Regions from separate parts of the Paenibacillus xylanilyticus genome, predicted to be linked through region 1. Evidence: predicted binding sites of a transcription regulator. Region 1 holds the regulator's gene; the other holds the start of a gene.

What was found. The regulator CtsR, encoded in region 1, represses protease genes until heat stress. The targets are predictions, from matches to a motif close to ATGGTCAATAAAGGTCAAACA.
Region 2: clpP (ATP-dependent Clp endopeptidase proteolytic subunit ClpP) is a predicted target of CtsR. The motif match lies at 5,227-5,247, and genes of this name have one in related genera.

The regions. Positions count from the first base shown of each region.
Region 1 covers NZ_CP044310.1:5,737,115-5,745,903, reverse strand. Annotated here, with positions in the region: rRNA gene F4V51_RS25790 (23S ribosomal RNA) at 1-2,247, shown strand, start outside; rRNA gene rrf (5S ribosomal RNA) at 2,431-2,547, shown strand; gene eis (GNAT family N-acetyltransferase) at 2,767-3,951, shown strand; gene F4V51_RS25775 (CtsR family transcriptional regulator) at 4,439-4,900, shown strand; gene F4V51_RS25770 (protein-arginine kinase activator protein McsA) at 4,933-5,451, shown strand; gene F4V51_RS25765 (protein-arginine kinase McsB) at 5,480-6,550, shown strand; gene clpC (ATP-dependent protease ATP-binding subunit ClpC) at 6,739-8,789, shown strand, end outside.
Region 2 covers NZ_CP044310.1:182,447-191,235, reverse strand. Annotated here, with positions in the region: gene gpmI (2,3-bisphosphoglycerate-independent phosphoglycerate mutase) at 1-387, opposite strand, end outside; gene tpiA (triose-phosphate isomerase) at 387-1,139, opposite strand; gene F4V51_RS00915 (phosphoglycerate kinase) at 1,173-2,354, opposite strand; gene gap (type I glyceraldehyde-3-phosphate dehydrogenase) at 2,504-3,511, opposite strand; gene F4V51_RS00905 (sugar-binding transcriptional regulator) at 3,618-4,643, opposite strand; tRNA gene F4V51_RS00900 (tRNA-Arg) at 5,085-5,159, shown strand; gene clpP (ATP-dependent Clp endopeptidase proteolytic subunit ClpP) at 5,336-5,932, shown strand; gene F4V51_RS00890 (PdaC/SigV domain-containing protein) at 6,057-7,151, opposite strand; gene F4V51_RS00885 (SIMPL domain-containing protein) at 7,470-8,225, opposite strand; gene F4V51_RS00880 (HPr family phosphocarrier protein) at 8,376-8,645, opposite strand; gene whiA (DNA-binding protein WhiA) at 8,781-8,789, opposite strand, start outside.

The DNA.
Region 1 (8,789 bases):
AAAGCGAGTCTGAATAGGGCGAGTTAGTACGTGGACGTAGACCCGAAACCGGGTGATCTACCCCTGTCCAGGGTGAAGGTGCGGTAACACGCACTGGAGGCCCGAACCCACGCACGTTGAAAAGTGCGGGGATGAGGTGGGGGTAGCGGAGAAATTCCAATCGAACTCGGAGATAGCTGGTTCTCCCCGAAATAGCTTTAGGGCTAGCCTCGGAAAACAGAGTCGTGGAGGTAGAGCACTGATTGGGTGCGGGGCCCGCAAGGGTTACCAAGCTCAGTCAAACTCCGAATGCCATAGACTTACTTCCGGGAGTCAGACAGTGAGTGCTAAGATCCATTGTCAAAAGGGAAACAGCCCAGACCATCAGCTAAGGTCCCCAAGTGTGTGTTAAGTGGGAAAGGATGTGGAGTTGCACAGACAACCAGGATGTTGGCTTAGAAGCAGCCACCATTGAAAGAGTGCGTAATAGCTCACTGGTCGAGTGACTCTGCGCCGAAAATGTAACGGGGCTAAACACACCACCGAAGCTATGGCTTGATCTTATGATCAGGGGTAGGGGAGCGTTGTATAAGGGTTGAAGGTGTACCGTAAGGAGCGCTGGACATTATACAAGTGAGAATGCCGGTATGAGTAACGAAAAGATCAGTGAGAATCTGATCCGCCGAAAGCCTAAGGGTTCCTGAGGAAGGCTCGTCCGCTCAGGGTAAGTCGGGACCTAAGGCGAGGCCGAAAGGCGTAGTCGAAGGACAACAGGTCGAAATTCCTGTACCACCGTAAATCGTTACGAGCGATGGGGGGACGCAGTAGGGTAGTGACGCAGACTGATGGATGTCTGTCCAAGCAGTGAGGCTGATGTGTAGGCAAATCCGCACATCGTAAGGCTGAGCTGTGATGGGGAGTGAAAATTACAGTAGCGAAGGTCATGATCTCACACTGCCAAGAAAAGCCTCTAGCCAGATGAAGGTGCCCGTACCGCAAACCGACACAGGTAGGCGAGAAGAGAATTCTAAGGCGCGCGGAAGAACTCTCGTTAAGGAACTCGGCAAAATGACCCCGTAACTTCGGGAGAAGGGGTGCCCCGGTAGTGTGAATAGCACGAGGGGGCCGCAGTGAAAAGGCCCAAGCGACTGTTTAGCAAAAACACAGGTCTGTGCGAAGCCGTAAGGCGAAGTATACGGGCTGACGCCTGCCCGGTGCTGGAAGGTTAAGGGGAGCGGTTAGGAGCAATCCGAAGCTGTGAACCGAAGCCCCAGTAAACGGCGGCCGTAACTATAACGGTCCTAAGGTAGCGAAATTCCTTGTCAGGTAAATTCTGACCCGCACGAATGGCGTAACGACTTGGGCGCTGTCTCAACGAGAGATCCGGTGAAATTTTAATACCTGTGAAGATGCAGGTTACCCGCGACAAGACGGAAAGACCCCATGGAGCTTTACTGCAGCTTGATATTGAATTTGGGTACGATCTGTACAGGATAGGTGGGAGCCTTTGAAGCATGAGCGCCAGCTTGTGTGGAGGCACCGTTGGGATACCACCCTGATCGTATCTAGGTTCTAACCTGGTGCCCTTAGCGGGTACGGGGACAGTGTCAGGTGGGCAGTTTGACTGGGGCGGTCGCCTCCTAAAGAGTAACGGAGGCGCCCAAAGGTTCCCTCAGAATGGTTGGAAATCATTCGAAGAGTGCAAAGGCATAAGGGAGCTTGACTGCGAGACCTACAAGTCGAGCAGGGACGAAAGTCGGGCTTAGTGATCCGGTGGTACCGCATGGAAGGGCCATCGCTCAACGGATAAAAGCTACCCTGGGGATAACAGGCTTATCTCCCCCAAGAGTCCACATCGACGGGGAGGTTTGGCACCTCGATGTCGGCTCATCGCATCCTGGGGCTGAAGTAGGTCCCAAGGGTTGGGCTGTTCGCCCATTAAAGCGGTACGCGAGCTGGGTTCAGAACGTCGTGAGACAGTTCGGTCCCTATCTGTCGTGGGCGTAGGAAATTTGAGAGGAGCTGTCCTTAGTACGAGAGGACCGGGATGGACGTACCGCTGGTGTACCAGTTGTTCCGCCAGGAGCACCGCTGGGTAGCTATGTACGGACGGGATAAGCGCTGAAAGCATCTAAGCGTGAAGCCCCCCTCAAGATGAGATTTCCCAGTATGTAAGACCCCTTGAAGACGACGAGGTAGATAGGCTGGGGGTGGAAGTGCAGTAATGCATGGAGCTGACCAGTACTAATCGGTCGAGGGCTTATCCAAATCGCAGGTTCTAGTCGCAAGTTTCGTTTCGGATCTAGTTTTCAGAGAATGATCTCTGAAATGAAAATCGGTACAACACTCCAATGTGTGTATGATTTTCAGTTCCACAGACGCTGAACCATTCATCCACACCGATGTGTAGGACCGAATGGAACGCGAACGCATTTGATACACAAATGCTCGTTTGGTGGCGATGGCGGAGGGGTTCCACACGTACCCATCCCGAACACGACCGTTAAGCCCTCTAGCGCCGATGGTACTTGGACCGAAGGGTCCTGGGAGAGTAGGACGCTGCCAAGCAAAGAACCACTGCCGAAGAATCTCGGTGGTGGTTTTTATTTGTTTATTTTTCGTTGTACTTATACTTTACACATCTAAATATGAATCCCCGGAGATGCGTCAGCATCTCTTATTTGACTTTGTACGACGCCTCTGACACACTCATAGAAGATACATACATCACATTTAAGGACACAATTTGAGTTGCTTACAATTCTGAAGAATGGGGTGCAGGATGATATGGATATTCGTAAACTAACCACTGATGATTTTGAAGCATGTATGACGCTTTCGGAGTACGCTTTTCAGTTTGAATTAAACGAGGAACAGGTTGAAAAGCGCCGTAAGGAGTTCAACTCACACAATGTATTGGGAGTATATGAGGATGTACAAGTTGGAGCGAAGCTTCATATCATTCCTTTTCAAACTTATATTCAAGGTCGATCATTTGCGATGGGCGGTATTGCAGGTGTGGCAACATGGCCGGAATACCGGCGCAAAGGTTGGGTAGCAGGGCTGCTTAAATCTGCACTCGAAGAGATGAATCGGAATAAACAAAGTATTTCCTTCCTGCATCCGTTCTCGTTTGCTTTTTATCGGAAATATGGATGGGAGACTTATGTAGAGTTTAAAAATTACAAGCTGTCTACCGATCAATTACCTGCGAAGAAGCCAACTTCAGGTACTCTCCGGCGGGGCAATCCAGAGCTTTCGGTGCTGAAAGAGGTATATGACACGTATGCAGAACGTTATAACGGAACCTTAACCCGGAATGATGCCTGGTGGGAAAATTCAGTTTATGCTAAGAAAGGTAGCCAGCGGGCTGTTTACTATGATGAAGCAGGACTGCCTCAAGGCTACGTTCTTTATGAGGTTAAGGAAAGAAAATTTACCATCGGTGAGTTGGTTCATCTAAATGAAGAGGCAAGACAAGGGTTATGGATGTTTATTGCCAACCATGACTCGATGATTGATGAAGTGACGTTAAAAGCGCCTGCGAACGATACACTGGCCTTTCAACTGGATAGTCCGCGCATTCAGCAGGAGGTTACCCCATACTTTATGGCGAGAATCGTTAGTGTGGAGCAGTTCATTTCGCAGTATCCTTTTGCAAGCCAAGACTCTCCGGTACAGATTCAGCTTGAGGTAGAAGATGCACATGCTCCGTGGAATGAAGGGGTATGGGAATTGAACGTGGCTATGAACGGAACAGCTTCCATCTGGAAAAAGGGGGAGCTTACGACGGAAGATCAGCCTGTGCAGCATATCAGACTTAACATCCAATCGCTCACGGCAGTGTTGATGGGGTATCGCAGACCTGCTGAGATGGCCCGAATTGACAGGATTCAAGGCTCGGAAGAGGATATTCAGGCTTTGGAAAAAGCGATCCCTATTCGTCAAACCTACCTGATGGATTTCTTCTGATTTTCAATGTTGTTTAAGAGTATATCCGAAGCCACTTCATACTGGGTGCCTTCCCTTTTCATATTAATAGAAAAACAGTGCTACAGTGAGACAAATGAACTTCTCCGGCTTTTTTGGAGAAGTTTTTTTGTGTCCGGGGAATATTTCGTGTAAAATCGTAAAAAATGAATAGTGACCCCACTTGGCAAAACCACAAAATATGCTATAATGTATATAAAGTCAAAGAAAGTCAAAGTCAACTGAAGGTTAAATACTTACGTAGCTTTCTTTCTACATTCCGGTGATGAGACACATTTCATGAACAATGGATATCATCGGAAAGAGGCAGTACCAAGAGGACCTTCGTGCGTCCTTGCTCTCCCGAATAAGCCACTGGAAATCAAGATTCGTCGTTTCCCTGTTTGGTTAAATGGGTTGAGAAGGTGTACTCTGTGGGGGCGTGTGGGTCCTTATTGACTTAACGTTTCAGACAGTGGAGGATGAGTGGATGCGTAATATCTCTGATATTATCGAACAATATCTGAAGAGTATTTTGCATGAAAGTCCCGAAGGAATGGTTGAAATTCAGCGCAATGATCTTGCAGATCAATTCTCATGCGTACCATCCCAGATCAACTATGTAATAAGCACACGCTTTACTCTTGAAAAAGGATATTTGGTCGAGAGTAAACGTGGTGGTGGCGGTTATGTCCGCATACAGCGGATTGAATTGCCGGCCCACTCTGCTTTGCATAATCATCTGCACCATAGCATCGGGGATGAGATTGGACAGACAGCTGCCGAAGGCTTGATCTATCAGCTGGAAGAAGCACGTTTCCTGAGTAAAAGGGAAGCCGGGTTGATGCGTGCAGCTGTATCAAGAGAAATTTTATTGGTCAAACTTCCTTACCGGGATCAAATTCGTGCCAGAATGTTAAAGGCGATGTTAATATCTTTGCTCGGTAAATGAAAACCTATCGGGATCAAGGAGGTACATCCTAAATGCTGTGCCAAGAATGCGACAAACGTCCGGCGACTCTTCATTTCACCAAAATCGTAAATGGAGAAAAGACGGAATTCCATATTTGTGAGTCATGTGCCCGTGAAAAGGGAGAAATGATTCCCGGAACATCGAATGGATTTTCCATTCACAATCTGTTGTCCGGGTTACTTGATTTCGAACCTAAGAATGGAAATGCCGGGGCTCCCCCTGCTCAGACTCTTCGCTGTGAAGAGTGCGGCATGACTTACTCACAGTTTAGCAAAATCGGCCGATTCGGCTGCAGTTCTTGTTATAAATATTTTGACAGCCGTCTGGATCCGTTGTTCAAACGGGTTCATGGCAACACAACCCATGTGGGCAAAGTGCCTGCACGAGCTGGTGGTCGCATTAAAGTGAAGCGGCAGATTGCCGACCTGAAGCGCGATCTTCAGGAGAGTATCGCCCAGGAAGAATTTGAAGAGGCGGCTCAGATCCGTGACCAGATCAGGGAACTTGAAAAAGAAATAGCTCAGGAGTAGAGTTTGTCATGAGTAGGAGGGACGCGTAATGCCTAATCTGCGCTTTACAGAGAAGGCGCTCAGCGACTGGATGCGCAGTGAAGCGGCTGATTCCGAAATCGTCATTAGCAGCCGTGTCCGGATCGCACGTAATCTTCAGCATTACCCATTTCCAATGCTTGCTTCCAATGAGCAATCGGAAGAAGTGCTGAATAAGCTGAGCGAAGTACTTCAATATGATGACGTTCATGCCTTTGGAGATTTCCATACCTTGGACCTGATGGATATTGATGATCTCGATAAGCGGGTGCTGGTGGAGAAGCATTTAATTAGCCCCAGTCTTGTGAACGAATCAAAAAATGGTGCGGTTATTCTCAGTGAGGATGAATCCATCAGTATTATGATTAACGAAGAAGACCATCTTCGTATCCAATGCCTCTATCCGGGGTTCCAGGTGAAAGAAGCCTGGGAGAAAGCTTCCGCCATAGATGATGCTTTTGAAGCGCATGTGGATTATGCCTTTGATGATCGCAGAGGGTACCTGACCAGCTGTCCTACCAATGTAGGTACAGGGGTAAGAGCATCTGTAATGATGCATCTGCCTGCGCTGGTGATGACACAGCAGATTGGACGCATCCTGACAGCTGTTTCTCAAGTGGGGTTAACCGTGCGTGGGATATATGGCGAAGGCAGCGAAGCGATGGGCAACCTTTTCCAGATCTCCAATCAAATTACGCTTGGACAGACGGAACAAGAGGTTATCGATAATCTGCACAGCGTAGTGCTACAGATGATTGGGCATGAACGTACAGCCAGAGAGCGGTTAATTTCCGACTCGAGACTGCGGATTACCGATAGAGTGATGCGTTCATATGGGATTTTGTCCCACGCAGCCATTATGGATTCCAAGGAAGCCGCACAGCGTCTCTCGGATGTTCGCTTAGGTGTAGATCTGGGGCTGTTGAATGGATTGTCCATTACGGTAATGAATGAGTTAAACGTGATGACACAACCAGGCTTTTTGCAGAAAACATTCGGAGAAGATATGCGCACAGATGAGCGTGACATCTACCGGGCTCAGTTGATTCGTGATACGATCAATGCAGCCAGTCAATCCTAGTAATTGTTTTCGTGAGATTTAATATTTAGGTTTCATGCCGCGTCTGCGGCTTTATATAAAACGGGCATTGGACTAAATGCCAAATGACTTTATTCGCAGCATGGCTGCAAACAAGAATGATATGAATTATACGTCGGGATCATGAACAAGGCCCACGTTTTATCCAAAACCATGGAGGTGCAGGAGATATGATGTTTGGAAGATTTACGGAACGGGCCCAAAAGGTGCTCGCACTCGCGCAGGAAGAAGCTGTCCGTCTCGGTCATAATAACATCGGTACAGAGCACATTTTGCTCGGCCTCATTCGTGAAGGCGAAGGCATCGCAGCCAAAGCGCTGATCGGCCTGGGACTCGGATTGGAAAAAATTCAAGATGAAGTAGAAACGCTGATTGGCCGCGGTCAAGAGCAACCTACGAACATTGCATATACGCCTCGTGCGAAAAAAGTAATTGAACTGTCCATGGATGAGGCTCGCAAATTGGGCCACACCTATGTAGGTACAGAGCATATCTTGCTCGGATTGATTCGTGAAGGCGAGGGCGTTGCAGCACGCGTGCTGAACAACCTTGGTATTAGTTTGAACAAAGCACGTCAACAAGTGCTGCAATTGCTTGGCAGCAGTGAGGCTGTATCCAGTCATAATGGAACGCCTGCTAATGTAAGCACACCAACACTGGACAGTCTGGCACGTGATCTTACCGCTTATGCGAAGGAGAACAACCTGGATCCGGTTATCGGCCGCAGCAAAGAAATCGAGCGTGTCATTCAAGTATTGAGCCGTCGTACCAAGAACAACCCGGTATTGATTGGTGAACCTGGTGTAGGTAAAACAGCGATTGCTGAAGGTCTTGCACAGAAAATCATCGCCAACGAAATTCCGGAGACTTTGCGCGACAAACGTGTCATGACCCTGGATATGGGTTCTGTTGTTGCCGGAACAAAGTACCGTGGTGAGTTTGAGGATCGTTTGAAAAAAATCATGGATGAGATTCGTCAGGCAGGTAACATTGTCCTGTTCATCGACGAATTGCACACCCTGATCGGTGCAGGCGGAGCTGAGGGCGCCATTGATGCTTCGAACATTTTGAAACCGGCTCTGGCTCGTGGAGAATTGCAATGCATCGGGGCAACAACCCTGGATGAATACCGCAAATATATCGAGAAGGATGCAGCGCTTGAGCGTCGTTTCCAACCGATTACTGTAGATCAGCCTTCTCCGGAAGAAGCTATTCAAATTTTGCACGGCCTGCGTGATCGTTATGAAGCCCACCACCGTGTGAAAATTACGGACGAAGCGATTGTACAGGCGGTTAAATTGTCCGACCGTTACATCACAGATCGTTTCCTTCCAGACAAAGCGATTGACCTGATTGATGAAGCGGGTTCCAAAGTAAGATTGAACTCATACACTATTCCGCCGAACCTGAAACAGCTGGAAAGCCGTCTCGAAGATATCCGTAAGGAAAAAGACGCAGCGGTCCAAAGCCAGGAGTTCGAAAAAGCAGCAGCTCTGCGTGACACGGAACAAAAAATCCGTGAAGAGCTGGATGTAACGAAGAACCAATGGAAAGAAAAACAAGGTCGCACCGATTCCGAAGTAACGCCTGAGGATATCGCACAAGTGGTAGCCAACTGGACAGGAATTCCAGTGAACAAGCTGAAAGAAGAAGAGACACAACGCCTGATGAATCTGGAATCCATCCTGCATGAACGTGTCATCGGTCAGGACGAAGCCGTGAAATCAGTCAGCCGTGCGGTTCGCCGTGCTCGTGCTGGATTGAAAGATCCAAAACGTCCAATGGGATCCTTCATCTTCCTCGGTCCTACTGGGGTAGGTAAAACCGAGCTGGCTCGTGCGCTTGCCGAAGCTATGTTCGGCGATGAAAATGCAGTGATCCGGATCGACATGTCCGAGTATGGTGAGAAACACTCGACTTCAAGACTCGTTGGAGCGCCTCCAGGATATGTGGGTTACGAAGAAGGCGGTCAGTTGACAGAGAAAGTTCGTCGCAAACCGTATTCCGTAGTCCTGCTCGACGAGATCGAGAAAGCACATCCGGAAGTATTCAATATCTTGCTGCAAGTGCTTGAGGATGGTCGTCTGACAGACTCAAAAGGTCGTGTCGTGGACTTCCGCAACACATTGATCATTCTGACATCCAACGTGGGTGCCGAAGCGATTAAACGTAACTCTACACTCGGCTTCACAGCGGTTGTGGATGCAGGTGCGGATTACGA
Region 2 (8,789 bases), 890 kb from region 1:
GTGGTCGATGTGACTATGTACGCCGCCATCAGACAACAATCCGTATAGGTGAAGCTTTTTACCGTTTTGTTTCGCTTCGCGCACAGCTTTGACAAGTGTTTCGTTGTCGAAGAACTCTCCATCGCGAATCGATTTGGAGATACGGGTCAAATCCTGGTATACGATCCGGCCGGCACCAATGTTCAGGTGACCTACCTCGGAGTTCCCCATTTGCCCTTCTGGCAAACCTACAGCTTCACCGCAAGCAGTGAGAGTTGTGTGTGGGAATTGGCTCATGAAGCGATCGTAGTTCGGCTTTTTGGCTTGCGCTACTGCGTTGCCTTCAACCGTGTTACGAAGACCAAAGCCATCCATGATGATCAGTGCTACAGGTTTTGGAGCTGTCATTACTTCGCCCCCTCAACAAGCGCGATGAACGAAGCCGGCTGCAAGCTGGCACCGCCAACAAGCGCGCCGTCGATGTCGCTTTGTCCGAGGTATTCTGTTACGTTCTCTGGTTTAACACTGCCGCCGTATTGAATACGAACTGCACTTGCAACCTTCTCATCGTACAGATCCTTCACCAGGCTGCGGATGTATGCAATAACTTCGTTCGCATCTTGGGATGTGGAGGATTTACCTGTACCAATCGCCCAGATTGGTTCATAAGCGATAACCACTTGTGCCGCTTGGTCTGCAGACAAACCTGCAAAAGCAGCTTCCGTTTGCACTTTGCATACGTCTTTTGTTTGGTTCGCTTCACGCTCTTCAAGTGTCTCACCGAGACAGAAGATTGGAGTCAATCCGTGACGGAATGCAGCATGCAGCTTTTTATTGACAGTCTCATCGGTTTCCGCAAAATATTGACGGCGCTCCGAGTGACCAATGATTACATAATCCACGCCCAGGTCTTTCAGCATTACGCCGCTGATTTCACCAGTGAATGCACCGTTGTCTTCAAAGTGAAGATTTTGAGCACCAATTTTGATGTTTGTGCCTTTCACAGCTTCTACCAATGTAGGCAGATTCGTAAACGGTGCACAGATTACAGTCTCTACGCCTTCAACTTCCGCTTTTCCTTTAACTTCCTGAATGAAGTCATTGGATTCGGAAACCGTTTTGAACATTTTCCAGTTACCTGCGATAATCGGTGTTCTCATGGTTTTCAACTCCTTCATGCTATAGCTTAAAACTTACTTGTCGTTCAATGCAACTACGCCTGGAAGCACTTTGCCTTCCATGAATTCCAGTGATGCACCGCCACCTGTAGAGATGTGGTCCATTTTATCAGCCAGTTTGAACTTCTCAGCTGCTGCTGCGGAGTCGCCACCACCGATTACTGTGTAAGCATCCGTTGTTGCACAAGCTTCCGCCACTGCACGAGTACCGTGGGAGAAAGGCTCGATTTCGAATACGCCCATTGGTCCGTTCCATACAACAAGTTTGGAGTTTTTAACAACGTCAGCATAGATCTCACGTGTTTTAGGACCGATGTCGATACCTTCCCAATCTGCAGGAATGTCGCCAACTTCAACAACTTTTGTGTTTGCGTTAGCGCTGAAATCATCAGAAATGACGATATCTACTGGCAGATAGAAGTTTTTACCCAGTTTTTTTGCTTTTTCGATGAAGCCCAGAGCTACATCCAGTTTGGACTCATCCAACAGGGATTGGCCTACTTCGTGGCCTTGAGCCTTCATGAACGTATAGGACAATCCTCCACCGATGATTACGTTGTCTGCAATGTTAAGCAGGTTGTCGATTACATCGATTTTGTCCTTAACTTTGGATCCGCCAATGATTGCAGTGAACGGACGCTCAGGGTTGGAAATGGCTTTGCCGAGCACTTCAAGTTCTTTCTCCATCAACAGACCGGATACTGCTGGCAGCAAGTGAGCGATACCTTCTGTTGAAGCATGTGCTCTGTGAGCCGCTCCGAAAGCATCGTTAACGAAAACGTCAGCCAGTTCAGCAAATTGTTTTGCCAGTTCTGGATCGTTTTTCTCTTCGCCTGCATGGAAACGAACGTTTTCAAGCAGCAAGACGTCACCGTCGTTCAGTTCAGCAACTTGTGCTTTCACAGTTTCACCGATGGAATCGTCAGCTTTAACCACTTTTTTACCAAGCAGTTCGGACAGACGCTCAGCCGCTGGAGTCAAACGCAAGGATTCCACAACTTCACCATTTGGACGACCCATGTGGCTCGCCAGAATGACTTTTGCACCTTTTTCGATCAAGTAGTTGATCGTTGGCAGTGTTGCACGAATACGTTTGTCATCTGTAATTTTACCATCTTCGAGCGGCACATTGAAATCTACACGGACAAAAGCCCGTTTTCCTGTCAATTCGATATCGCGTACACTTTTTTTGTTCATCTGTATTTCCTCCGCACCCATGTATTTGGTGGACCGATCAGGAGCCCAAATCCCCTGTCAATCCTGGTGTTTTTGAGAAATTTGCAAAATGTTGATAGATAAAGAGCGGAAACAATAGCATCTGTTTCCGCTCTATGTTATTGCAGATATTACTTAATCATTTTTGCAAAGTGCTCCAAAGTGCGAACCAATTGAGCTGTGTAGGACATTTCGTTGTCATACCAAGCTACAGTTTTAACCAGTTGTTGGTCGCCCACAGTCAGAACTTTAGTTTGAGTTGCATCAAACAGGGAACCGAAAGTGATACCTTGGATATCGGAAGATACGATTTCGTCTTCAGTGTATCCGAAAGTTTGTGGATCGGAAGCTTCTTTCATTGCTGCGTTAACTTCATCAGCAGTTACTTTTTGTCCAAGAACAGTTACGAGCTCAGTCAGGGAACCAGTAGCTACTGGTACACGTTGAGCTGCACCGTCGAGTTTACCTTGCAGTTCAGGGATAACCAAACCGATTGCTTTAGCAGCACCAGTTGTGTTAGGGATGATGTTTTCAGCTGCTGCGCGAGCACGACGGAAGTCACCTTTAGGGTGTGGAGCATCCAATGTGTTTTGGTCGCCAGTGTAAGCGTGAATTGTAGTCATCAAACCTTGAACGATTCCGAATTTGTCTTGCAGTGTTTTTGCCATAGGAGCCAGGCAGTTTGTTGTGCAAGATGCGCCGGAGATTACAGTTTCAGTACCGTCGAGGATTTCATGGTTTACGTTGTAAACGATGGTTTTCATATCGCCAGTAGCTGGTGCGGAGATAACAACTTTTTTAGCGCCGCCTTTAAGGTGCTTCTCAGCTGCTTCTTTAGTTGTGAAGAATCCAGTACATTCCAGAACGATGTCTACGCCCAGGTCGCCCCAAGGAAGTTCTTCTGGGTTACGGTTAGCCAGTACTTTAACTTCTTTGCCGTTCACTTTGAAGAAGCCGTCGTGTACTTCAACATCGCCATCGAAGCGACCTTGAGTTGTATCATATTTAAGCAAATGAGCCAGCATTTTAGCGTCAGTCAAGTCGTTGATTGCTACTACTTCAATGCCCTCTACATTTTGAATACGGCGGAATGCCAAGCGACCAATACGTCCAAAACCGTTAATACCTACTTTAATCATGAGTAAGTTCCTCCCAAGTTTTGATTTAATTTTTTTATGAAGCTATATATTCAAGACAGACGGTGAAGTCCGTCAAGACAACAAGAGTTGTGGTAAAAGAAAACCTTTATTCCATTTCGGCAACGATGACTTCGGCAGCTGCCTCATCAATAATCAGAATATCTTCCTGCCCGAATCGCAGTACGGAATGAATGGCAGCTGCTTTACTTTTGCCGCCCGCAATTCCAATTACCACATCGGTCCGTTCAATATCCTGAAGTCGCATGCCCAGAGTTAGCATGGTGTGTACCACTTCACCCTGATCGTTAAAATAATAACCGAAGGATTCAGATACGGCCCCTTGCTCCTGAAGCTCTTCAATGATCTCCGTTGCAAGTTTGCGTCTTCGTGCCATCTCCACGGCATCACCGATTCCGTGAATTACGATGCGTGACTGTCTGATCAGCTGCAGAATCTCCTGAACGCTTGGGTCCTGAATTAACGATTCATAGGCATGATCACTCAGCAAATCCGGTACATGCAGGAGTTTATATTGTGCTCCTACCCGTTTTGCCATTGTCGATGCAATCGTATTGGCCTGAATTTCAAGGCTTTCTCCCAAACCGCCGCGTGCAGGTACGAACCATACACCTTTTAGCGATGTTGGCGGAGTCAGCTGCTCTGCTACTCCTGCCGTTGTTGACCCGCCTGTAACGGCAACAACGTCGTTATCATTCATTACTTGACTAAGAGCCTTCGCTCCAGCCTTACCCAGTTCCCGTTTGGCAAATGGAGAAATGTCCGAATCGCCGGGAACGACAACTACCTTTTGCAGACCGTAGGCTTGCTTGATGCGTTCTTCCAGCTCGGATAATCCGAACAGCTCCTTGGCAACCGGCTCTAACTGCTGCAGCAGATCATGCCCTGCCTCACTGATCTTCATCCCTGCACTGTCAATTTCAATAAGTCCCTGAGCCTTTAACAAATCGGTCTCAGCCCTCAGAACCCGCTCGGTCATCTGCATGGAATTGGCTAACGTCCTTCTCCCGATCACATCCGATAACATGATCTGGTGCAGAATCGTATACCTCTTCTTCAAAACATCCATGAGATCAGGCAGAAGCTGCTTTTGCACTTCTAAAATCGTTCGCATGCTTTCCACTCCCGCAAGCTTCTCGTTCCAAGCTCTCTTTCATGGCCCTAAAATGTCCCGGGTTAACTTTTTAAGTCCCACGTCTATTCTACCTAAAACTGACGTGACATGCAAGTGTTTCAAAAGCCTTATTTCACAACGTTTTGGCCCATTGTACGCGCTTATTTTCACAATCTCCAACTTCCACAGGAACGCGCAGCCACATTCATACCATATATAGAAGAAAACCAAATTTCTCATCTATATATCGCTTCTACTGACTCCAGGATTGTGCTTCATGCAACCTGTCCAAAACTTCTCTTAGCATTTACTTAAATGCTTTCTTTATCCATTCTTCATCATCATGATCAATTTCAGGTCAATCCAAACCATAAGCTTGATCATATCTCTTGCAATTCAGAATGCCATGAGCTATAATCATTATTGCTGTCACATCAACGTGCGCCCGTGGTCCAATGGATATGACGTAGGCCTCCGAAGCCTGAGATCCAAGTTCGATTCTTGGCGGGCGCGCCATTCTTGATTAGCAGCTCATAACCCTTTTAACCAATGGAACCGTAAAGGTTTCTTTTTTTTCAAAGTTAGTTTGACTTTCTTTGACTTTTTGTTTGAAATTGTTTATGATGTGGGTAATACGGTAACAGTTTAAATAGATACACTATTCCATGTACATTTCCGAGGAGGTTTTTCACGTGAGTTATATTCCTATGGTCGTTGAACAGAGCAACCGCGGTGAGCGCGCCTATGACATCTATTCCAGATTGCTGAAGGATCGTATTATCTTTCTAGGCAGCGATGTAAATGACGTTGTTGCGAATGCCATCATGGCACAGATGTTGTTCCTCGCTGCGGAAGATCCGGAGAAAGACATTCATCTATACATCAACAGCCCAGGCGGATCCATCACAGCCGGTATGGCCATTTACGATACAATGCAATTTATCAAACCTGATGTATCTACCATCTGTGTAGGTATGGCTGCTTCCATGGGCGCTTTCTTGCTCAATGCAGGTGCAAAAGGCAAACGTTTTGCACTGCCTAACAGTGAGATCATGATTCACCAGCCGCTGGGCGGCGCACAAGGTCAGGCTTCGGATATCGAAATCCGTGCCCGCCGCATTCTGAAAATGCGTGATACCTTGAACCGCATCATCGCTGAGCGCACAGGTCAACCACTGGAGCGTATCGAGAAAGATACAGACCGTGACTACTTCATGAGTGCTGCTGAAGCTGCCGATTACGGTATCATTGATAAAGTCATCGCAAACGTTGGCTCCCAAGGCGTATAAGCCGAGGTAACTGGATATTGAAGATATGAACAGGCCAATTGGGTTGACCTGTTCATACTACGAAGAAGCGCCCCTTGTCATGAACATGACGAGGGGCGCTTTTTTTTAGAATGCTTACGAATAATTACTCTGCTGCAATTCCACTGAATGGCTGTGTACCTTTAGGGAGTAACTCTTTGTACGTAAACGGGAATTCCGGGAAACCTTCTGCATAAGCAGTGTATTCATACAGTTGGAAGAACACAACTACCCCTGTAGGCGTTACATAGAAGTCCTGGTCCTTGTTCAGACCTTTATAGCCGTCCAGGTAACCACCGCGAGCCTTAAGCTGTTCACCAACCTTTTTGCCAAGCGTATCGCGCATTGTTTTGTTGTTTTGCAGCACATCATCAAGACTTAGCTCTTTACCTGTATCCAGCGCAAAGGTGTGACCTGTCCGTGTAGTCATCCCGTGGGCTCCGGCATAATCCTCATAACGCTGAGTAACCAATCCCAGCACGCCGTTCTCGTTGTACGTCACCACATAGGTGCTCTCGAATGCATATGGACGGTTGGCTGCTGCCGTTCCGTATTCTGCCGTCTGCTTCTTGAAAGCAGCTACGAATGTATCCACTTCGTTTTTCAACACTTTGTTGATTGCCGCTTCGGCCTCATCGCTAGCAAGTCCACTCACCTGCGGATATTGAATATCTACCTCAGCATTTTTGATATTCACTTTCACGGTTGCTGATTTCACTTTTACGCTATTTTGCTTCACTTTGCTCAGCGACAGTGTTTTGGTTTTACCATCCCAGCTGCCTTGAACTCCCAGATAATCTCTCATCGCCGAAAAAGGAATGTACAGACGTCCCTTGATCAGCTTCGCTTCAACGTTAGGATAATAATTATTTACTTTTAGCGACGGTTCACCGTCCGCCAGGCTGATTTTCATCGTGTTATTCGCTGCAGTCAGTGCGTACTCTTTTGTTTTTGCGTTATAGGTTAATGTACCACCAGCCACATCTTTAACAGCAGTGAGTGATACCCACGTGGATCCACCTTGTAGAAGTCCCTTTTGTGTCAACGTTTTGCCTGCAGACTTCAATGTAACATCTGTGGATGCCGTAACTTTTGACGTAACCGAAGCTGCCTGCACGGAGTTATCCTGCCATACCGCCCCACTACCTACAATAATTCCTGCCGCGAGTAATGCACTTGTCCACTTTTTCCATGATGTCATATATAAAACTCCTCTCGATATTTGCCTATGGTTCATTGCGTATGTATCCTGATCGTATATCTCATACGCTCACCTCTTTATTATAATTAACCCAATTCAGGAAAGGTTTACAGCACCCGTTACAATGTTGTTCAATCCAAATCCATTTGGTAAAGGTTTTGTTACGAACAAATATACAAAAAAGACATCAAATCATTCCTCATTATTCTCGTTAAAGCAAGGATGTTAATGCCTAACTTCTTTAAAGCTCCTCTATATAACAAAAGAGACCCTGCCCAATTGGACACAGTCTCTTCATATCTTCATCTACGTCTAGGTTTATTTCATTTCATACGTAATGTTAAGCATCGTGCTCACTTTTACCTGACCTGTTTCAATTTCTGTACCCGCAGCAGACATTGCCATGTCCTTGGCCGTAGAACTTTCTGTTGCATAGAGCACAGGAACATTGGCATCACCTTGAGTTACAGACAACACAGCACCCAATTGACGTTTAACGGCCTTGGCAATCGCTGCAGCTTTTACATCTGCATTGGCTACAGCCTTCTCGATCACTTGTGCTTCGAAGTTTTCCGGATGTTCTACCGTAAAACGTACATTTTCAATATTGTTGGCACCTGCCTGTGAAGCAGCATCCAGCAGTTCACCAATCTTGTCCATTTCGCGGTACGTAATCGTCAGCGTATGATGAGCGGTATAACCTTTAACTTTCTGACCTTCTTTTTCGCTATACGTATAGTTTGGCTGTAAATAGAATTGACTGGTCTGAATATCGTCTGCACTGATTTTCCACGTATTCTTCAGCAGGTTGGATACCTTTTGAATTTTTGCGGCATTTGCCTTCTGGGCGGAGGCTGCTGTCTCAGCTGTGCTATTCACTCCGATCGATAGATAAGCGATATCCGGCTTTACCTGAATCTCGCCTTTGCCCACGACATTAATCACATTTTGCTGTACCCCTTGTACTTCAGCAGCATAGGCATAATTCCCCGGTGCCACCCACGCTGTACCACCCACCAGCAATGTTCCTGCCACCAATACCGCACCAAGCGGTTTCATCCATTGTTTACCCATTACGCATAGCCTCCTTATGTCTAAGATCTCAATCTCAAAGCATTTTGATACCTTAACAGACGGAGACATTTTCCAAAATGTTGCACTTGATTATGCCCATAACGCAAAAAAGCCCCTTGCGGGACTTCTTCATGTCATGTTAATCATATCTTATTGGTTTTCAAGTTCTTCCTTGCTCACCAAACTCACTAAAGCGTTTACAGCCTGTTCGGCGTCCGCGCCTTCAGCACTAATTTGGATTTCTGTACCAGTACTGATTGCAAGGCTCATGATCCCCATGATACTTTTTGCATTAACTTTTTTGTCGTCCTTCTCGACGAACACTTCAGATGAGTACTTATTCGCTTCTTGAACGAACAGTGCCGCAGGTCTGGCATGGAGACCCGTTTTCAAACGGACAACTACCGGGTGCTTTGTCATGGAAACTTACCCCCTATTAGAAATCTAGACATTAAATACACAATTATATTTATAACATTATACCATTAACCCGCGCAGGACACTAGAAGAAAAAAAACCAGCACAATTCTGATTATTTAACCAGGTCCAAATCCGTTAACCGTG